3 regions of the Colwellia sp. M166 genome follow, and region 3 is predicted to be linked to each of the others. Evidence: predicted binding sites of a transcription regulator. Region 3 holds the regulator's gene; each other region holds the start of a gene.
What was found. The regulator LexA, encoded in region 3, represses DNA repair genes until DNA is damaged. The targets are predictions, from matches to a motif close to TACTGTATNNNNATACAGTA.
Positions count from the first base shown of each region.

Region 1: a site for LexA is predicted at 1,547-1,566, ahead of FGD67_RS16045 (YebG family protein). Genes of this name have one in related genera too.
Region 2: a site for LexA is predicted at 4,558-4,577, ahead of recN (DNA repair protein RecN). Genes of this name have one in related genera too.

Region 1 covers NZ_CP040755.1:3,542,209-3,549,864, reverse strand. The annotation lists gene FGD67_RS16050 (M48 family metallopeptidase) at 316-1,029, opposite strand; gene FGD67_RS16045 (YebG family protein) at 1,108-1,476, opposite strand; gene FGD67_RS16040 (DUF3718 domain-containing protein) at 1,898-2,242, shown strand; gene dbpA (ATP-dependent RNA helicase DbpA) at 2,363-3,748, opposite strand; gene FGD67_RS16030 (alpha/beta fold hydrolase) at 3,861-4,586, opposite strand; gene moeA (molybdopterin molybdotransferase MoeA) at 4,627-5,862, opposite strand; molybdenum cofactor riboswitch at 6,117-6,273, shown strand; gene moaA (GTP 3',8-cyclase MoaA) at 6,260-7,231, shown strand; gene FGD67_RS16015 (molybdenum cofactor guanylyltransferase) at 7,231-7,656, shown strand, end outside.
Region 2 covers NZ_CP040755.1:1,386,275-1,393,930, reverse strand. The annotation lists RNA gene ssrA (transfer-messenger RNA) at 286-635, opposite strand; gene smpB (SsrA-binding protein SmpB) at 730-1,215, opposite strand; gene FGD67_RS06255 (SRPBCC family protein) at 1,367-1,798, shown strand; gene FGD67_RS06250 (RnfH family protein) at 1,836-2,225, shown strand; gene FGD67_RS06245 (outer membrane protein assembly factor BamE) at 2,377-2,724, opposite strand; gene recN (DNA repair protein RecN) at 2,830-4,494, opposite strand; gene FGD67_RS06235 (hypothetical protein) at 5,272-5,538, shown strand; gene nadK (NAD(+) kinase) at 5,500-6,381, opposite strand; gene grpE (nucleotide exchange factor GrpE) at 6,569-7,204, shown strand; gene dnaK (molecular chaperone DnaK) at 7,448-7,656, shown strand, end outside.
Region 3 covers NZ_CP040755.1:2,714,156-2,721,811, forward strand. The annotation lists gene FGD67_RS12335 (HlyD family secretion protein) at 1-541, shown strand, start outside; gene FGD67_RS12340 (DUF2955 domain-containing protein) at 553-1,602, shown strand; gene lexA (transcriptional repressor LexA) at 1,749-2,363, shown strand; gene coxB (cytochrome c oxidase subunit II) at 3,065-4,561, shown strand; gene ctaD (cytochrome c oxidase subunit I) at 4,574-6,178, shown strand; gene FGD67_RS12360 (cytochrome c oxidase assembly protein) at 6,190-6,774, shown strand; gene FGD67_RS12365 (cytochrome c oxidase subunit 3) at 6,805-7,656, shown strand, end outside.

The DNA of each region.
Region 1 (7,656 bases), 830 kb from region 3:
AACTTAGCAACAATTCGATAATGCCTAATGACATTGCCGCAGATAAAAAATAAATGATGCTAGCTTTCCAACTATAACGAGTGAGTTTCATATTTATCTCCTTTATATACCAATTAAACCGATTGATTGCGCAAAACTAATAAACTTAATAAACTTAATAGACTTAATAGACTTGGTATCATTAATAGAACTTTTTACCGTCAATAAAAAGCAGAGAACAATTAGCAGTTCTCATGCCAACTAGTTAAAAACCATATGGATTTTATCGAGGGTATGACAAGAATTCATTACTAGATAAGGACTAGCGGGCAACACTTACCATCGTAAGTAAGGTTGATGCTCTGATAGCCAGTTTTTGGCTAATTGATATTCAGGACAGTGGGTGGCAACTAATTGCCAAAATTTTGTCGAATGATTCATATGCTTAAGGTGACATAGTTCATGAATTATCACGTAGTCAATCACCCAGCTAGGCAACATTTTCAGTAAGTAATTAAAACTTAGCTCACCACGATTGTTGCAGCTTCCCCAACGCGCCTTATATTTTCTGACTTTAAAAGCCGTGGGGTTGAGTGCTAATTGCTTGGAAAATATTAATAGGTTTTGTGCAATATAATTTTCGATATGCGCTTTAAACCAACAGTCTATTTGCGACTTCACTTGCGCTAGAGTCGCAGCTGAGTTTAGATCATCCTGACGATACCTTTCAGTCAGAACAACAGTCAGGCTTTGCCTACTGGCATTATGCAGCACATGCTTACGCCCAAACTCAATATTGATACTATGTGGTAAGCCATCAAGATATACGGTTGGGTTGTTCGTTAATTTTTCACCAACAAACTGTAAAGTAAAATGGGGGTTTGATCGTGATTTTTGCTTTTGCTCTGCTACCTTTTGTTGCAGCCATTGCAATTTAGCCTGTATTAAGTTTTCAACGTAAGTGGTTTTAACAAACGTTGGTGCTCTAACAATAACTTGCGCATTACTTACCTGCAAAGCAATAGTTTTTCTTCGCGCACTACGGATCAATTGATATTCCAAAACGCCCCACAATAAGCTTCTTTACTGATCATCACACTTTGTATATTTTTATCACTAAACATGGCCTTAAGATATTTCAGCTTTGGCCTTACTCGTTGCTTTCACGCTGGCTACTTTAGTTTTTTTCGCTTTTTCTGTTAGCGGTGGCTCGCTTGCTTTTATCGGTTCGGTACTTTTAGTTGCCGTTTTATTGGTAACCGCTTTGGCTTTTTTAGCTTGTAAAGCTACCAATACATCTTCACGGTTTTGTGCCAAATAAACACTCAGTTCTTCACGGATACTCTCAGAAAGCTCGACAGGTGCTTGTTCAAACATTTCAGATAAACTATCTGCCATATCGAGCATTTTATCGTATTCATCTGCGGCTTTTTTATCCATGAATGTTTCTACCTCCACACCTTGTCTTATCACGACAAATCGACTTTCAACTGCCATTGTTATCCCTTATATCACTGTTTACCAAATTCGAATCATAGTCATTATGTCTTAAAATCACAGAAGTAGTGACTGTACATAATCCCAGTATCATACCTTGATTATTATAAATTACCAGAAATTGTTAGCTCATAGCTCGGTTTAATGGCAGTTCGTCGCACGATATATGCCCTTAGTGTGCTCCAAAATGTCTAGAAGGATGAATAGATGTAAAAATTAATGTCGAAAAGCTATGTTATCAAGCTAGTTTTATTAAATATAAACAATAAATTACCCTCGAAATTTGCTATACCCACTTCTGTTTAATATTTACATTCAGTCAGCGCTTGCTTACAACTTTTTATCATATTTAGCTCACTATTAAGAGGTAACAACACGCTATTATTTTCAAATAGCCATTAACGTTTAATTGGAGAATAAAATGAAAAGTTTAAAATTGTTCGCAACCGCAACTTTCACTGGTGTAATGTTGTCTGCTTTAAGTTTTAGTAGTCATGCCATGGATAAATATACTGAAAGTGCTCTTATTGATGTTTGTAAAACAACGTTAACCAATAATGTCTCTAGATTTAAAAAAACGGTTAAGTCTTATAACCTACGGGATAAAACTATCGCCATGAAAGTCATGTGCAATGGAGACGATATTATCGCTTTTGCACAAAAGCATGGTGCCAATAAAACCGCTGCTCGCTTAGAGCACAGCATTAATAGTAGTGTTAACATTATTGATGTTGCAGCCGTTGAAAAAATAAAGCTTAACTTTTAGTTGAATGGATATTGGTTTTAACGGATATGGTAGGAATTTTAAGTGGTAATTAGCAATCAACAAAGAGGTACTCAGCAATAGGGTACCTCGTTGATCATCTAACGCTATAGTATTTACAGCTTATTTTAATTCTCTTACTCTAAATGTGCGCCCTTTAAGTTTACCATGAGTGAGCTTATTTAGTGCTTTTCTAGCCACCATTTTCTCTACCGCAACATAAGCCCAATTAGCCCCAAGTTGAATTTTACCTACTTGCTCAAAAGTAATACCATTTTCGCTGGTCAATGCTCCAACAATATCACCAGGTCTAACTTTTTGCTTTTTACCGCCATCAATTTGAATGGTGGTCATTTTAGGTGAATAAACATTGCGTTCTAATACTTCACGATTAGGTAACTCTTCACCTTCAATTGTACGTTCTAGATAATCTTCTAATAAACCGACTTTGTAGCGATCTTTGTCACTAAATAAAGAGAAAGCAAAACCAGTGCTGCCTGCACGTCCTGTGCGACCAATACGATGAATATGCACTTCACTATCATGGGCAATATCATAGTTAAATACAGCATCAAGCGCTTCAATGTCTAAGCCACGAGCAGCAACATCAGTAGCAACCAGTACCGAGGCACTTTTATTAGCAAAACGTACTAAGGTTTGATCTCTATCTCTTTGCTCTAAATCACCATGTAATGCCACAACACCAAAGCCATAAGCTGCCAATTTATTGGCAACATTCTGCGTAGCAATTTTGGTATTACAAAATATCACACTCGACTCAGGCTGATGGCTTAACAGTAATAATCGAATCGCCGTTAAACGTTCTTCGTCACTTTCTACACGGTAGAAGTGTTGAGCGATAGTGCTACTTTCATGACTAGATTCAACCTTGATCACCGCAGGTGTTTGTAAGTAACGATTGGCTATTTTTTGAATTTGTTGAGGAAAGGTCGCACTGAACAATAAGGTTTGTCTTTGCTGCGGTATTTTATCAACAATGTTATCTAAAGCTGCTTGAAAGCCCATATCAAGCATACGATCTGCTTCATCTAACACTAAGGTATCAACATACTCCAATGACAATGTTCCACGGCCGAGATGATCTTCAATGCGGCCAGGTGTACCGACAATAATATGGGCGCCATGCTCTAGTGAGCCCACTTGTGGACCAAAAGGCGTGCCACCACATAAAGTTAATACTTTAATGTTGTGAACAGCTCTGGCTAGCTTTCTGATTTCTTTAGCTACTTGATCGGCTAATTCACGTGTTGGGCAAAGTACTAAAGTTTGAATTCTAAACTTTTTAACTTGTAGCTTATTTAATAATCCAAGACCAAAAGCAGCAGTTTTACCTGAGCCTGTCTTACCCTGAGCAATCACATCTTGCCCCGCTAAAATAGCCGGTAGGCTTTTAGCTTGTATTTCTGTCATCTCGTGGTAACCCAGTGATGAAAGGTTATCTAAAATTGCCGGTTGTAAGCTAAGTGATGAAAATTTGCTGTCGCTCAACGTTAAGTCCTAAGGTAAAATATAATTGTCGCTATTTTACACGCTTTCACGCAAGCAAGCACAGCTTTACGGAACTTTATTATTAACCGCAATAAATTAAGCGCTAATAGCCTTAGTTGTTTAAAAAACAAACCAGCATTGATGCTAGCGCTTGCGGAGATTCTAGAGGCAACATATGACCTGTCTTCGCAATTTCCTTCAACGCAATATTATTTTTGCCTTGTAGCTCTGCTCGCAACACACTAAGTTCTACCAAACTATCAGTATCGCCAACAAGAAAAGTAACAGGTAGTGCCAACTGACCTAACAAAGGCAATAAATTAGGTCGATACATAGAAACATGTAATTGATGTAATAATACTTCGACGCCAAGAATCCTATCCATAGTGACGATGGTATTTTTAATCTTTTGATAGCCAGAGGGGTTAAGCTGTTCGATTTCAGGGTGCAACAAGTCATTAATACGCTTATTTGGAATACCTGAATAACCCCGTTGATTTATCCAATCTATAGTACGTTTTCTTTGTTTAATTTCAGCTGGTGGTAAATTTTTTGGAAAATTAGACACTATCAATAATTGTTGCAACTTATTGCCAAGTTTTAATGCTATTGCGCTAGCAATATAGCCACCTAATGAAAAGCCAACTAATATCGCTTTATCGGCAATAATTTGCTCTGATAAGACATTAACAATTTCATCCATGCTACCGGTACTGGGGATCATTAAAGCTATTAATTGGTAGTCTTGATGACACTGTTGACGCAGCAGCTGCCACACGGGCAGCCACAAACTTTCATTGCACATAGTGCCGGGAATAAAATATAGTGCTTTTGACACGTTATCTCTTTGTTATATCAATAAGGTCAGTCATCAACCATTAAGAGTAAAAGCGCTCAAATAAACGCACATTAACGCTTTCTCCGGCTTTAACTCGACCTTGTTCAGTCGGTAGCACAATATAACAGTTAGCTGAAGCAATACTGGTTAGAATACCCGAACCTTGGCTACCGGTGCTATTAACCATTAACGCCCCGTCATTATTATAAGATAAAACACCGCGTTGAAAATCCATGCGACCCGGTGATTTCCTTAACTCAGTCAAGGTTGTTGCTTTCAGTGTTATCGCCGGCGCACTATGACAATTTTGTAGTTTCAGCAAGGCCGGCATAGCAAGTAGATCAGCAGTCACCATGGCTGATACCGGATTACCCGGCAAACCAAAAAACAAGCTATTCGGCAGTTTGCCAAAAGCAAAGGGCTTACCTGGCTTCATGGCAATTTTCCAAAAAGCGATTTCACCAATTTGCTCAAGTACCAACTTGGTATAATCAGCATCGCCCACCGAGACACCGCCAGAAGAAATTACCGCATCAGCTTGCTCATCGGCTTGCATAAACGCTGTTCGAATAGCGTTCTCATCATCAACAATAACGCCAAAGTCAATAATATTAACATTAAGATTTTTTAACATGCCGGCGAGTGCATAACTGTTACTCTCGTAAATATCACCATCACCTAGCGGCTCACCTAAACTTTTCAGCTCATCGCCCGTGGCGATGAGTGCAACCTTAAGTTTACGAAACACCTTAAGGTCATCAATACCCAGTGAAGCCAAAACACCAATATCAATAGCAGATAGGCGTCGACCTTTCGCAAAAACCTCATGACCCTGATTAATATCTTCACCAGCGTAACGTACGTTATCGCCTTTATTACGTTGCGCTAAAAATCTTACGCTTTCGTTCTCTGCTTGACAGTTTTCTTGCATTTCTACCGTATCACAGCCCTCTGGCATTTTAGCTCCGGTCATAATACGAACACACTGCCCTTCACCACAAATACCTTGATAAGGCTGACCCGCCATAGAGCGACCAACTAAATGTAAACTTGATTGAGCAACTAAACTAGCTTGTGCAAAAGCGTAGCCATCCATTGCAGAATTATTATGTGGAGGCACATTAATTGGACTAGTAATATCGTTGGATAAAACTCTCCCTAAACCTTCAGATAAGGTAATATTTTCAATTTCGGTGATCGGAGAAATAGCGGCAAGCATTGTTTCTAGTGCTTGAGCAAAAGGCATTAATCCGGGAGCAGAACAACAATCAACCATAATATACTCTTCCAATTTATATTGTGTTTTTATCACTGTAGCCAAACATATCAATACGCAATCAAAGTTAGTTTTTTAACTTAATTTGGCTATCCGATATTAAAAAAACCTTAATTACACTATTTTTTGAACATCAAATAATATAACTAGATTCTGTTATATTGATCATAATCATACTATGCTTGTGATTATATGATATAAAACAATAAATCATAAAGCCTGTTGAATTTTCATTTTTAAATTAAAACTTCAATAAGGCTAATTTTCGCCGAGCTATCTCAGCTAAATTGGTTGCTATGCAACGAACATGCTGCTGTAGCCGTAAACCAAAATAGACTTTTGTGTTTACCAGGGTTAACAAGGAAACTTGTTTACCTCCCGACATTGGAAAGGTGACATGTTAACAGACAACTTCGGACGCAAGTTTTATTACTTGCGGCTATCGATCACAGACGTATGTAATTTTCGTTGTAACTATTGTTTACCTGACGGTTATCAATGTGAGCACGACAGAAAATTTCTCACCCTGCCTGAAATTACCCGTTTAGCTTCGGCATTTTCTCAAATGGGCACGGAAAAAATTCGTATTACTGGCGGTGAGCCCTCTTTGCGCAAAGACTTACCTGAAATTATTGCCGCCTGTAAGCAAACACCCGGCATTAAAAGAGTCGCAATCACCAGTAATGGTTACAAACTTCCTGAGCATTTACCGGCTTGGTTAGATGCAGGTATTGATGCAATCAATATCAGTATTGATAGTTTAGACCCTCGACAATTTCATGCAATTACTGGCCATGACAAACTCAACCATATTCTCAAAGGTGTCGATATGGCACTTGCTGCAGGTAATACCGATATTAAAATTAATACCGTATTAATGCGTGAGTACAATGGTTACGATATTGCGAGTTATTTGGCTTGGTTAAAAGATACGCCGGTAACCTTGCGCTTTATTGAGTTGATGCAAACCGGTGACAATCAAGCATTCTTTGACGCACAACACGTGCAAGGCTCACGGATAAAACAAAACCTGATCTTAGATGGTTGGTTACCGGTGATTAATGATAAAGCCGCCGGTCCTGCACAAGAATTCTACCATCCTGATTATGCTGGTAAAATTGGTTTGATCATGCCGTATTCAAAAGATTTTTGTAATAGCTGTAACCGCTTACGCATTAGCTCATTAGGTAAATTACATTTATGCTTATTTACTGAGCAAGGATTGTCATTAAAAGATTACTTACAGACTGATGATGTCGAACCGCTTAAAGCAGCAATTAGCCACATGATGACTGATAAAAAGCAGACGCACTTTTTGCATGAAAAACTCACCGGTGCCACGAAGAACTTGGCGATGTTGGGCGGCTAATGAGTGCGGTAAATAACTTATTTCAACCTTGTTTAGGTGTGGTGCTAGCAGGCGGTAGGTCATCTCGTATGGGACAAGACAAAGCTAGCTTACAACGCAATAAACAAGATATGCTTAGTTATAGCAAAGCTTTACTCAAAGCTGCTGGCAGTTCACAGGTAATTGTTAGTGGTGGCAAACATGGTATTGACGATCTCGTTGCTGATATGGGTCCGCTAGGTGGTATTCAAAGTATTCTCCGTCAATTTAAACCACAAGCGCTGTTAATATTACCGATAGATTTACCCTTAATGACCTCAGCTGAACTTTCATCATTAAAGCGCGCAGGCGAATTAAGCCAGCGAGCATGTTATTTTACTGATAATTATCTGCCGTTATATTTACCTATTAACGCCTATGTTGAACAGTTTTTTCAACAACCTTTA
Region 2 (7,656 bases), 1.3 Mb from region 3:
TGAAATAATAGGATCGAATTAAGTGCGCTATAAAAATAAACATCTTTGATTTAAAAGGGTTTTTGTAGTTTATGTGAGGATCGAAAAGAAAGCATGAAAAACAAAGGTAAAATAAAAGCTATATAAAACAGCAGTGTAGCAAAAAATAAAATGAAATAAAAAAAGTGTAAACGATCAAATAAAAAGACAAAGAAAAAAGCAGGTAAATAAAAAACAGCCGCCGCCACTTTGTCGCCACTAAAAAGAAAAGCCCTTTGCAAGATATTGATTGCAAAGGGCTTTATGTGGTGGAGCGGGGGGGAATCGAACCCCCGTCCAAAAAACCTACATCCTCGGTACTACATGCTTAGTCGATTATTTGTTTAACCAATTAGACGCCAACCGACAGGCTTCGTCATGGTGAGCTTAATACTATTTCGCGGTTCAGCCTTAAGCGTGCTTCCCTCGCTATCCTATTTGGGGTGACCATCGATCCTCTAAACAATAGGAGAATTTTTGAGGCGATGGCTAGCCTAAGCGGCTAGTGCGAACGTTTCGTCGTTTGCAATTATAGTTTTGCGGCTTTTTACGAGGCCAACCGCCCCTCGGCATGCACCTTGGGTTTCGTGAATCTTGTCGAATCCTAGATCCGCCCCAAAGTTTAACTCTTTTTCTATAAGCTAATGTTAGCCTATAAAACGTATTGTACAGCGCTTAGATTAAATAGACAACGTGGTATTTTTTAACCAGTTATCGCTCTAAGTTTTTATTTTTCATGATACGGCCTTTATCAACAGCCCATTCACGATCTTTAATGTCAGCGCGTTTGTCATGATCTTTTTTACCTTTACCTAGATAAAACTCAAGTTTTACCCAGCAGGCTTTCCAGTACATTGCTGTAGCAATGAGTGAATAGCCATCGCGGTCAACGGCACCAGCAAGCACATCCAGCTCTCGACGATTTAGCAGCAGCTTGCGCGAACGGTTAGGATCACATACAACATGACTTGACGCGGCGTTCAGCGGCATAATTTCTGCGCCCACTAAATAAGCTTCACGGTCTTTTACAAAAACATAACAGTCAGATATATTGACCTTTCCACTGCGTATGCTTTTAATTTCCCAACCTTGTAAGCTCATACCTGCTTCAAACTTGTCGGTTAAGTTATAGTTATGACGCGCTTTCTTATTCAGAGCGATAGTATTACTGCTTGTTGATTTTTTTTTCTTTGCCATTATATTTCCATTCTGTTTACTACCAAAAATAGCAATCGCCAACATTATACGGAGTATTGTTGTTATTTAAATGGCTTATTTATCATTTTTGCCAATAATGTGTTTTTTAAAGATATTTGCTATGATAGCGCCCTTGAGAATTGGAGGGTGAATGCCAAAAATAAGCCGTAGTGCATTAGTGATGCACAGTGTAGAAGATATGTATTATTTAATTAATGATGTGCTTGCCTACCCAAAATTTTTACCAGACTGTAGTGATAGTAAAATTATTGCCCAAGATGAGCACTCGATGACTGCAGCGTTGTTGGTATCTAAAGGTGGTTTAAAAAAGTGGTTTACCACGGAAAATATTTTGATCAACAATCAAGAAGTAAAAATGAATTTAGTTGATGGACCATTTAAACAGTTGGTTGGTGGTTGGCAATTAAAGGCGTTGTCTGATGACGCTTGTAAAATTGAATTGAATTTAGATTATGAGTTTTCTAATAAAATGTTTGATTTAGCCTTTGGCCGTGTGTTTAATCATTTAGCCAATAATATGGTCCAAGCTTTTACGCAGCGAGCTAAAGAAGTATACGGTTAGCACCTGTTAAATAAGTACAATAAAGCTTTAACTTAGTATGAGTGAAGATGTGATGAATGAAGATAATGACGTATTAGAACAGCTAACTATTGAAGTGGTTTATGGCACACCAACACGACAGGAAATTATCAGTTGTCAGGTTGGGCCTAATACAACCATAGAACAAGCGATTTTATCGTCAGGCATTATTGAAGAGTTTCCCGAGATAGACCTAGCGGTTAATAATGTTGGCATTTGGAATCGTGCGGCGAAGTTAACCGATATGGTCAAGGATTTAGATCGTATTGAGGTTTACCGCCCCTTACTTGCTGATCCTAAAGAAGTACGTAAGCGCAGAGCGGAAAAGGCGAAAGAGGAAGGGCGTGCAGACAAAATTACCGGTGGTCGAGTTGATCCACGTAGAAGCAAGGCGGGCGAATCCTCATAACGAAACTTTTACTTCACGATAATCTGCTAATAAAAAAGCATGGCTATAAATAGACATGCTTTATATTCAATTTGAACTTTATCTCACACTTAAACTGACTTTAAAGAGTGACAATGTTCACTGAGAACTTTTGTTTAACTAATGATTCAATCTAGTTAATCATAGGTACATAATAACTTTCAGGTAATTCAAAATCACCTTCAGCATTAACAACTTTATTATCATCAAAGGTGATAGTAAATTGTTTTTTTGCGTCAAATTCTTCACTTTTACCCGACTTAAAACGATAAACATAGTGCCAAATGTTTTTGTTGAAGGTGTCTTCAACTACTGGGCTACCTAAGACAAATTTAACTTGCTCTTTTGTCATGCCAATTTGAAGTTTATCAATGTCTTTTTGTTCTAGATAGTTACCTTGTGGAATATCGATGCGATAAACCCAGCTTGAACAGGCTGAAACAGATAGGGCGATAACAATAGCTAATACTCGAAACAACATGGTAATTATATTTATCCTTTTTAGTTTGAACGGGGATAATAGCGAAGCGGGCTAAGAGATACAAAATAATTTTTAGTTTATTTCACCCGCTTGCTGCAATTTGCTTTATCCGGCAAGTAATTCTTGCGCGTTGGCCAAGCTATTTTCGGTAATTTTATCACCGGCGAGCAAACGGGCAATTTCTTGGACGCGGCCATCGCTAGAAAGTTCCGTCACTGTGGTTTCTGTGTGTTCTCCGTCAGTTAATTTAGCCACAAAAAGCTGTTGATGGCCTTTGCTGGCAACTTGCGGGAGATGAGTAACACAAATCACTTGAGTGTTTTTAGCCAGTTGTTGTAATTTTTTACCGACCATTGCAGCGGTAGGACCACTAATACCCACGTCAACTTCATCGAATATCAAGGTTGGGGTAATAATTTTATCGGCGAGAATTACTTGCATGGCTAAACTTATTCGAGAAAGCTCACCACCTGAAGCAACTTTATTCATCGCTTCGAGAGCTTGTCCTGGATTTAAACTGGCAAGGTAGCTAACACTGTCGTTACCATTCACCGATAAACTTTGATTTTTATCTTGGTAGATGTCGATGAAAAACTTGCCGTGTGGCATATTTAACTCCGCCATACTTTTACTGATCAGTTTACTGAGTTTTACCGCGGCTTTACTTCTTGACTCTGACAATGACTGTGCGGCTTCTTGATATTTTTGTTTTGCCGCATCGATATCATCATTAATTTGTACTAAGCGTGTTTCATCAGAGCTAAATAATGCTAACTCTTGTAATAGTTGTTGATGGAAGTCAGCCAAGGCATTAGGCGCCACTTGGTGCTTTTTCGCCAATAACACCGCTGTAGAATAACGTTCTTCAATTAACGAATAAGCTTGCGGGTCTAGTTCAAGACATTCGTAATAATGTTTGATTTCTTGGCTGGCGTCTTCAACTTGAATCAAGGCTTCGTTTAGCTGCTCGGCTATAGCTTTTAAAGCAGGGTCGTAGTTACCTAAGGATGCGATTTGTTCGCTACTGTGGCGTAAACCATCAACCACGTTAAACTGTTCATCCTCTGATAATTGCTGCACAGCGATTAACGTTTGGCTTAATATATGTTGGCCATTGCTTTGGCGCTGATAATCAACTTCTAAGCTTTCAAATTCATCAGGCTGCAATGAAAACTCATTCAGTTCATCGACTTGATATTGAAGTAATTGTTGTTTGGCTTCACGCTGTAGCTTGCTTTCTTGCAATAGTTTAGCTTCTTGGCTGAGTTCACGCCATTGATGATAATAATACTTTACCGCATCAAGTAAATGTTGATGGCTGGCATAAGCATCAAGAATATTTCGTTGTTCGTGTGCTTTTACAATTAGCTGATGGTCATGTTGACCATGAATATTAATCAGTAATTGCCCAATTTCTTTTAATTGTGCTAATGGTACTTGGCTACCATTAATATAAGCTTTTGATCGGCCTTCAGCAGAAATTACCCGACGAAGAATACATTCATTGTCGAGCAACATGTCGTGTTTTTTTAACCACTTTTTTGCGAACTTATTATCGGCAGTATCGAAGGTGGCGGCCAGTTCAGCTTTTTTACAGTTAGGTCTGACAACATTGGTTACGGCGCGATCGCCTAAGCAAAGGCCTAAGGCGTCAATGGCAATCGATTTACCGGCACCGGTTTCACCAGTAATGGTGGTCATGCCTTGTTGCCAATCAATGTCGAGTGAACGCACAATGGCAAAATTTTGAATGTTGAGTTGCAATAACATAGTTGTCTCACTATTTTTATCGCACTGATGTGCGATTAACGTGTAATAACCAAAAAAACCAGATACTGTTAATTTATACAGTATCTGGTTTTTTTTCAAGCTATGTTTGTAATTTAATTTATATATTTTGGCTTATAGTTTGAAAAAGTAAAAATAAGCATAGGAAAATTATACATATATATTGTTGTTTAAATCCTCAGTTTAATTTAATTTCAGCAATATATATCTTCTGTTTATTTATATGTAGTATAACCTTTGAGGTGGTAACTCGACTGCTCGTCTTATGAATCAGCCTAGAGCTCTTTCTTATTGCACATTTATGCATGGCTTAAGTTCAATGCCTAGAATGGAGAGTCAATGGTATAGCAGTCAATATCAATGATGGCACTTATGCCCAACTACCATTTACTTGATATATCTGATAGACACAGTTGGTGGAATTCATCCATCAAATTTATTCAAATTATATGCGTAGGTTAGTCGCTTTTTAACCCCTGAATACATTGAAATGATGTACTACTGGTATAACTTAATAGGTATGAAAATAGTATGAACCAACACAATATATACTTATTCATGGCTGCAACAGCCATGTTATTGGCAGCACCGATTTTGCAGGCGCGTGACGTTTATGTCTAACCGCACGGTGTCGACTCTAATGCGGGCACTAAAGCGCATCCGGTTGCCAGCATTACAGCCGCGCGTGATCTACTGCGCCAGTCAGGTAAGCTTGGTGTCGAGTCTTGCGAAGTAATTATTTCAGCGGGCGTGTATCGTTTGAAAGAACCGATCACTTTCACACCCGCTGATAGTGGCACTGAGCTTTATCCAGTAACCTATAAAGCAGAGGAAGGGCTGAAAGTCGTATTAACAGGCGCACAAACACTTACTCCTGATTGGAAGCGTTGGAAAGACGGTATTTATCGCACAAAGGTTGGAGAAGAAAATACCATAGATCAATTAATCGTGAATAACCGTCGTCAGATTATGGCACGTTACAGAAAATTAGTAGAGTTTGTTACCCCAACCGAGTTTATTTCGTAAGACATTAAAGTAGTCGTGATCTAAAGGATGAATTAAGCGTAAAGTGAACTCGCTTTTTTTAATGATAACTTCATCACCAGGCATTACCGCTAAAATAACATGGCCGTCGCAGCTGACTTGTAAATTTTCATAGTTTTCATTGGCCAGCTTTAATTTAATTTCGCTGTTACCGTCAACCACAATAGGGCGACTGGTTAAGGTATGAGGAAACATTGGCACTAATGACAGCGCGTTTAAATTTGGTGTTAAAATAGGACCACCGGCTGACATTGAATACGCGGTTGAGCCGGTAGGCGTTGAAACTATCAAACCGTCAGAGCGTTGACTGAACATAAAGCAATCATCAATATACACTTCAAACTCTATCATGTTGGCGACTTTACCCGCATGTAATACCGCTTCGTTTACCGCACTGTTTGAGCTTTTAAGTTTGCCATGACGATACACTTCGGCTTCGATAATAAAGCGTTGCTCCGCACGTGACTTACCTTTTAAAATAGCTTCTAGTGGGGTTATTAAGTCATCAGGTGACAAATCCGTAAGAAAGCCTAAGTTGCCACGGTTTACGCCGATAACACCGACGTTATAGCAAGACAGAACACGTGCAGCGCCAAGCATATAACCATCGCCGCCAATAACGATAGCAAGATCGGCTTGTTCACCAATTCTGGTAAGCGATGCTGTAGTGATACCGTCAATATCAATCGATTGGGCAACGGAGTTTTCTACTAACACTCGATAGCCTTGTTCAGATAAATACTGTTGTAAAGCTTCTATAGTAGCGGTGGCACCTTCATGATTAGGTTTTCCGATTAAGCCAATGGTTTGGTATAAATTACTCATACAGTGCTTATATAATATGGAATGTAATTGAGGACTATCAGCAGTTTCGCGCTATTTTACTCGCTTGTAAAGTTGACTTTTTCCCAAATGATTCACTTTTGTGCTTGAATCATAAAAACAAACCCCCATAATTAGCAGTATTGTGTTTTTCCTATTTTGAAATTTAAGATCTATTTTGGAGTTTTTCATGGCCAACGAGTCAACAGAAAATAAAAGTGCTGAAGAGATAGCAGCAGATAAATTAGCCGCTGAAATTATTGAGCAAGCTGAAGAACAAGTGGAAGTGCAACATGAGCATGCTCACGAAGTTTTGAGTGAAGAACAAGAAAAAATTAATGAGCTTGAGTTAGCATTAGCTGCAGCTAAGTCTACGGTAGCGGATCAAAAAGATTCAGTGATCCGTGCAAAAGCTGAAGTTGATAATGTTCGTCGTCGTGCTGCGCAAGATGTTGAAAAGGCACGTAAATTTGCTTTAGAGAAATTTGCTGCTGAAATGTTAACTACCGTTGATAATCTCGAGCGTGCGTTACAAAGCATCGACCGTGATGATGAGCGTAATACCGGCATTATTGAAGGTATTGAATTAACTTACCAAGGTTTATTAGCGTCTTTAGAAAAATTCGCGATTAAAGCGATTGATCCACAAGATCAACCATTCAACCCTGAATTACATCAAGCAATGTCAATGCAAGAAGTTGAAGGTGTTGCTGCTAATACCGTTATTGCGGTAATGCAAAAAGGCTATGAGCTAAACGGCCGCTTAATTCGCCCTGCAATGGTGATGGTGTCAAAAGCTAAGCCAAGTGTCGATGCTACGGCTTAACACTTGTTGAAGAGAAAATAAAAACCAGACCAATGTCTGGTTTTTTTATGCCTTTTTTTTGTCTAGAACGAGATTATTAATCTGCTTAATTGGTTTTAATAAAGAGTGGCAGAAATAAAATTTAACATTTTTTAGTTTTTTTCGATAAAAATAGTTGAAAAGACTTTTTCCTGCCCCCACTAACTGTTCATCGAAAGATTTAATCTTTATTTTTAACATTATAAGTATTCGGAGATCCTAAAGATGGGCAAAATTATTGGTATTGACCTAGGGACAACAAACTCTTGTGTTGCTGTACTAGATGGTGGTAAAGCACGTGTAATTGAAAATGCTGAAGGCGATCGTACAACGCCATCAATCATTGCTTACACCGAAGAAGGCGAAACATTAGTTGGTCAACCAGCTAAGCGCCAGTCTGTGACTAACCCTAAAAACACCTTATTCGCTATTAA
Region 3 (7,656 bases):
TGATAATAATTTAGCGTTGCATCATGCCGCTAATCAATTAGCGAAAGCTGAGCTTAATTTGTCATACACAAAAGTGCGAGCACTCAGTGGTGGTGTCGTTGCTAACTTACAATTACTTGACGGTGCTTATGCCTCTACTGGCACGCCTCTATTGGCAATAGTGGCTAATAAAGCTGATTTAGTTGCTGATTTTCGTGAAAAATCACTACTAAATATGAGAATAGGAAGTTTAGCAAAAGTTGTATTCGATAGCCGTCCAGGTGAAGTATATGATGCTAAAATTGTTAGCTTTGAAGCGGGTGTGAGTGATGGGCAATTAAGCGCGAATGGCTTACTGAGTACTACCGAGACAAGTAATCGTTGGGTACGAGATGCTCAGCGTCAACGCATTCATTTGCAGTTATCAACGAATGAGACATTACTTGCTAATATGCCGAGTGGCGCAAGAGCAACGGTACAATTGTTGCCAGATTCATGGTTTGGTCAGTGGTTAGGCTCAATGCAAATACGTTTTATTAGTTGGTTACACTACATTTATTAGTAGAGCATTATATGAATAAAGTCATTAGCCAACCGACACAGCTTGATGCCAATGGATTACGCCAAGCCTTGCGTATTGCTGGGGGTTGTACCGTTGGGTTCGCACTAAGTAAATTAATGAACTGGCCGAATGGGATATTTTTTACTGTTTATCCTATGTTGATATTGGGGTTGGTGCCGATTATTAATACATCAGTCATAAGGCAGTTTATTGCCAGTGCTGCATTTAGTGCATGTATAGTGTTAGTGATGCAGGGGGCGTTTTCGCACTTACCTGTTTTAATGACAATGCTTGTTTTTATTACCTTTTGTTTTTTGTTTTATCAAATGAGTACTTCAGGTGCTTTTTTGTTTGGTGCTTTAGGCGCTGTGAGCTTATCAATTCAATTACATTTTGCTAGTTATATTGTTGATAATGCAAGTATATACCCATTAATATTAAGTAATGCTGTTGCGATCATAATGACGATAATTATTGCAATATTGATGCATGGTCTGTTTCCTGATGTAACAGCTCGAGCTGCTCGATTGATGCCTGAAAAAGCTAAAGAAAGCATACGTCATGAAGTGCTTTTATGTGCGAGTGTTGCGACACTGTCTTTTGTGTTTTTTCAAACACTAGATTTACAAGATTCAATTTCTGCTCAGGCCGCATCTATTTTAATCTTATTTTCTTTATGTTGGAAAGCTGCCGGGATAGCAAGTTGGCAACGCATAATAGGTACACTTATCGGTTGTAGCGCCGCCTTAGTTGCACAGTTATTGTTATACACGCATAGTGACTTTTTGTTATTTCCTGTTGTTATACTCTGGATTTTGTCGTTGATATTTAGTCGATTTCATATTCTAGGTGGTGGGGCGCCAGGAGTTGGTTTTGGGGTTTTAACCACTTTTGGTATTTTATTTGGTCAATCTTTAGGACCAGGACAAGATCTAATCTTCAGCGCACTCTATCGCTTTAGTTCGGTTTGTTTAGCTGTAATAGCAAGTTTAAGCGCGGTGTATATTATTCATCGTATTCTGAATCGTTTTAGCGTTACACGCCATCACACTTATGACTAGCCGATGTAGCTCTTCGAGTGAGTGTTACATTCATGATTATAGTGCTGATTATAATAACTCCTTGCGTTTACTTACAGCCTGTATACAATAACAGTAATACTGTTTAAAAATACAGGTTTGCTGATAAGCTAGCCTAAGGATTAACTATGCGCCCTTTAACACCTAGACAACAGCAGATTTTTGATCTCATTAGAGACAAAATTTCTGATACCGGTATGCCACCAACACGTGCCGAAATTGCTAATTTTTTTGGTTTTAAATCGGCAAATGCAGCAGAAGAACATTTAAAAGCATTAGCTAAGAAAGGTTATATTGAAATGTTACCAGGCACATCGCGTGGCATTCGTTTAGCTGAAGAGTTTATCATTGAAGACGGTTTGCCATTAATTGGCCGAGTGGCAGCTGGAGAGCCTATTTTAGCTCAAGAGCATGTGGAGCAACATTACAAAATTGACGGTAGTTTATTTCATCCTGCTGCTGATTATTTATTACGTGTTCATGGCGAAAGTATGAAGAATATCGGTATTATGGATGGCGATTTACTTGCGGTTCATCAAACTAATGACGTAAAAAATGGCCAGGTTATTGTTGCTCGTGTTGAAGACGATGTTACGGTGAAACGTTTTAAGCGTGAAGGTAATGTGGTTTATTTACATGCTGAAAATGAAGATTTCGCGCCAATTAAAGTTGATTTAACTTCGCAGAATTTCAATGTTGAAGGTGTTGCGGTTGGCGTTATCCGCGCAGCTGATTGGATGTGATAACTTTCAGACACTTTTACTGTTGTATCATCGAATGATGTTGTGGATTTAATCAATTACCTTGTTTAGATCTGCAGTCATTTATATATCTCCCTCCCCTATTTACACTTTAGGTCTACACACGCGATATAAAAGTAATTTATTCGTTGTTAGTTCAAGCTATTTACCTTTCAAATTTGGGCTTTTCTTACTTCTACTCGTTATTATGTATCTAAGGTTTATTTATGTAGAGTAATTTTCTTTGTCATCAATTTATACTGACAGTTGACTTTTTTTTGTACAGTCACTTTCAGTGCTGATTATTTATTATTCTGCATGATATTTGCGTGCTGAATGAAAAATGAACATTGAAGCTATGCCAGTATAAATGCAGTTTTCACCTTGTTTTAGGGTTATTACTCTATTGTATTTATTAGTTTTTATTTTTCTTTCTTATGAAATTATAAATTGACCCAGATCAAGTTTTGAGTAATTCTAGTCTAGAAAACGTACAAAAATAACAAGAGGACGTAATTGATTGTTGTTTGAAAATTCGTCACTTAAATAATAATAAATGTATGCGCGAGATAACCATATTCATTGTTTTTAATGATTATATTGTGTTATTTAGCCTCAAAGGGTGAAGGAGATGTCGAGTGAAAAGACGTAACCTAGGTTTACTGTTGCTAGGGAGTTTATTGTCTAGTTCAGTTTGGGCAGATATGTCACTGAACTTGACCAAAGGTGTTACAGAAGTTAGTCGAGACGTATATGATTTGCATATGTTGGTACTCTATATCTGTACTGCCATTGGTGTTGTAGTATTTGGCGCTATGTTTTGGTCTATGGTGTTTCACCGTAAATCAAAAGGGGCGAAGCCAGCTACCTTCCATGAAAGCACAAAAGTTGAAATTCTATGGACGGCTATCCCAGTCGTTATTCTTATTGCCATGGCAGTTCCTGCCACAATTACGCTCATTGATATGGAAAATAATGATGATGCTGACATTACTGTGCAAGTTACTGGCTCGCAGTGGAAGTGGCACTATAAGTACTTTGATCAAGATATTGAGTTTTACTCAGTACTGTCTACTCCACGTGAGCAATACGAAAACCAAGATGGTACCTCGGCCGAAAAAGGTGAACACTACCTGCTAGAAGTTGATCGTCCTTTAGTTATTCCAATCAATAAAAAAGTTCGTTTTGTTATTACTTCGGATGATGTTATCCATGCTTGGTGGGTACCTGCATTCGCGGTAAAACAAGATGCGAACCCTGGTTTTATTAACGAAGCTTGGACTAAGGTTGATAAACCGGGTACCTATCGTGGCCAATGTGCTGAGCTTTGTGGTAAAGATCATGGCTTTATGCCGATTGTTGTTGAAGTGAAAACTGAAGCCGACTATGCCATTTGGCTTGATGAGCAAAAGCAACTACAAGCTAACGCTGCAGCAGCTGAAGCGGCATCATTAAATGCGTCTGTTCCTATGGACGAGCTAATGCAGCTAGGTGAAACAACATATATCGCCTATTGTGCGGCATGTCATCAAGTGAGTGGACAAGGTTTACCACCGGCATTCCCAGCACTTAAAGGTAGTGCAATTGCCACTACTGGCCCAGCAAGCGAACATATCAACGTTGTCTTTAATGGTCGAGCAGGCACGGGTATGCAAGGTTATGGCAAACAATTAAGCTTAAAAGAAATTGCTGCAGTTGTAACTTACGAGCGTAATGCTTGGGGTAATAATACCGGTGATGCGGTGCAAGCCGCGGATGTAAAAGCTGCTTCCGGCGCTGCTGTTGCAAATGTCACTGATACAGTTACGCAAGTGGCTGTTGATGCTAAAGAGCAAGTTGTTGCTAAAGTAGCTGAAGAGATCCCTGCTGAAGATTTATCTAAGGTCTATAGCCAAGATGAATTAATGACTATGGGTGAAAAAGTTTATATGACTGCTTGTGTGGCTTGTCATCAAGCGAATGGTGCAGGGATGGCGCCGGTATTTCCTGCTCTTAAAGGTAGTGCAATTGCCACTGGTAATATAGCAGTGCATATGGATATGGTGCTTAATGGCAGCAAGAAAAATCCAGCGATGGCAGCGTTTGCTAGCCAATTAACTAAAACGCAAATTGCTGCAGTTATCACTTTTGAGCGAAATGCTTGGGGTAACAACACCGGTGATTTAGTCCAGCCAGCAGATGTTGCTGCCAGTGCGAAGTAGGGAGGCGTTATAATGACTACAGATGTAATTAATGATCAATCCGAGCATGACTCACATGACGGTGATCACCACGATCATAAAATGACTGGCCTGAAACGCTGGTTATATACCACTAACCATAAAGACATCGGCTCGATGTATTTATGGTTCTCATTTATCATGTTTTTGACTGGCGGTGTTATGGCGCTAGTTATCCGAGCTGAGTTATTTCAGCCGGGACTTCAGATAGTTGAGCCTGACTTTTTTAACCAAATGACCACAGTGCATGGTTTGATCATGGTGTTTGGCGCGATAATGCCAGCCTTTACGGGTTTGGCTAACTGGATGCTACCTATGATGGTAGGTGCACCTGATATGGCATTACCACGGTTGAATAACTGGAGCTTTTGGATCCTGCCCTTTGCTTTTGCGATATTATTATCAACTTTCTTTTTAGATAGCGGTGCGCCAAATTTTGGTTGGACCTTCTACGCACCTCTATCAACAACTTACAGTAATGGTAGTACCGCATTTTTTGTTTTTGCAGTGCATATCATGGGTATATCGTCGATTATGGGGGCTATTAATATTGTCGTCACCATCATGAATATGCGCGCGCCGGGTATGACTTACATGAAAATGCCATTGTTTGTTTGGACATTTTTTATTACAGCTTATTTGTTAATCGCGGTGATGCCGGTGCTCGCAGGTACTGTTACTATGGTGTTAACCGATACTTACTTTGGTACAAGCTTCTTTGATGCCGCCGGTGGTGGCGACCCAGTAATGTTTCAACATATTTTCTGGTTCTTCGGTCATCCTGAGGTGTACATCATGATCTTGCCGGCTTTTGGTATTGTTTCTACTACCATTCCCGCATTTTCACGTAAAAAGCTCTTTGGTTATAGCTCAATGGTCTACGCGACAGCATCAATTGCATTTTTGTCGTTCATTGTTTGGGCGCATCACATGTTTACCACAGGGATGCCGTTATTTGGTGAGCTGTTCTTCATGTATTGCACCATGTTAATTGCCGTACCTACTGGCGTGAAAGTGTTTAACTGGGCGGCAACGATGTGGCGTGGCTCGATTAGTTTTGAAACCCCGATGTTGTTCTCTATTGCCTTCGTAATTTTGTTCACTATTGGTGGCTTTTCTGGCTTGATGCTAGCGATGACCCCCGTGGATTTTCAATATCATGATACTTACTTCGTTGTGGCTCATTTTCACTATGTATTAGTGACAGGGGCGTTATTTTCCATTTTTGCAGGTGCTTATTACTGGTTACCAAAATGGACTGGCCACATGTACAACGACACCTTAAGTAAGTGGCATTTTTGGTGTTCTTTAGTGTCGGTAAACTTATTATTCTTTCCGATGCACTTTTTAGGCTTAGCGGGTATGCCTCGTCGTATTCCCGATTATGCTTTGCAATTTGCAGACTTTAATAAGTGGGTCAGTATTGGTGGTTTCGCCTTTGGACTTTCGCAATTAATCTTCTTGGTGTTAGTGATCAAGTGTATTAGAGGTGGCGAAAAAGCACCAGCGAAACCTTGGGATGGCGCTGAAGGTTTGGAATGGACAGTGCCTAGCCCTGCGCCATACCATACCTTTACTACACCACCAAAAATCGATTAACTGGGGGCAGAATGATTAACAGCGAATCGCAAAATAAGTTGTCAAAGCAAGCGCAAGTAGACGCTAAAGACGCATCAGTGAAAAAAACAGTTAAAAAGCTGATGTTGATTGTGTTTGCTATGTTTGGTTTTGGTTTTGCGATGGTGCCGTTATATGACGTATTTTGTGATATCACCGGATTAAACGGTAAAACGTCTAACGTGGCTGCAAGTTATAAAGCCGCAAGCATAGATACCGAACGTACGATTACTGTACAGTTTTTGACCCGAACCGCCAAGGGCATTCCTTGGCGATTTGAGCCAATGATTAATGAAGTAAAAGTACATCCTGGTGAGAGAAAAATCGTTAAGTTTTATGCCAAAAATGAGTCTGTAAGCGATATTGTCGGCCAAGCAGTGCCGTCAGTATCACCGGGAAGGGCGGCAATTTACTTTCAAAAGATAGAATGCTTTTGTTTTAATAATCAGCCGTTAAAAGCCAGCGAAGACGTTGAAATGGGATTACAGTTTTATATCGATTTAGACTTACCTGACGACGTTAGTACTATCACGCTTTCTTACACCTTATACGATATTACAAGCTCAGTTGATTCTTAAGTGCTTGGCACTTAAATGAGGGGAACAACAATGACAACAAAAGAATACGAAAGTTATTACGTACCAGCGCAAAGCAAATGGCCAATTATAGGCGCGATAGCGTTATTTTTAATTGCTGTCGGTGCCGGTAATTATGTTTCAAATCTTAATAATCCTGAAAGTAGCGGTGGCGGTTGGATTTTACTCGCCGGTATCGCACTGATTATTTATATGGTATTTGGCTGGTTTAACAATGTTATTACAGAGTCAATGTCAGGAAAATATAGCCATCAAATGGACAATTCATTTCGACAAGGGATGAGTTGGTTCATTTTTTCAGAAGTGATGTTTTTTGCCGCTTTTTTTGGTGCTTTGCTTTACGCTCGTACCTTTTCAGTCCCTTGGCTTGGTGGTGCGGGTAATAATGCGGCAACCGCGGCCATTTTATGGCCAGAGTTTACCGCAACTTGGCCACTAGTTAAGACCCCTGACGGAACAGAAACAACGGCGATGGGTTGGTATGGTTTACCATTAATTAACACGATTTTACTGTTGACTTCCTCGATCACTGCCCACTTTGCTCATGTGTCATTAGAGCAAGAAAAACGCGGCTTATTAAAATTTTGGTTAGGCTTAACTGTGTTGTTAGGTGGTATATTCTTATATTGCCAAGGTTTAGAGTACGCGCACGGTTATGCCGAAGAAATGAGACTGTACTTAAATAGCGGTATCTACGGCAATACCTTTTATCTGCTAACCGGCTTTCATGGTATGCATGTCACCTTAGGCACTATTATGCTGTTAGTGATGCTAATTCGCGTGTTTAAAGGTCACTTTACGCCGAAAAATCACTTCGCCTTTCAAGCAGCAAGTTGGTATTGGCACTTTGTGGATGTGGTTTGG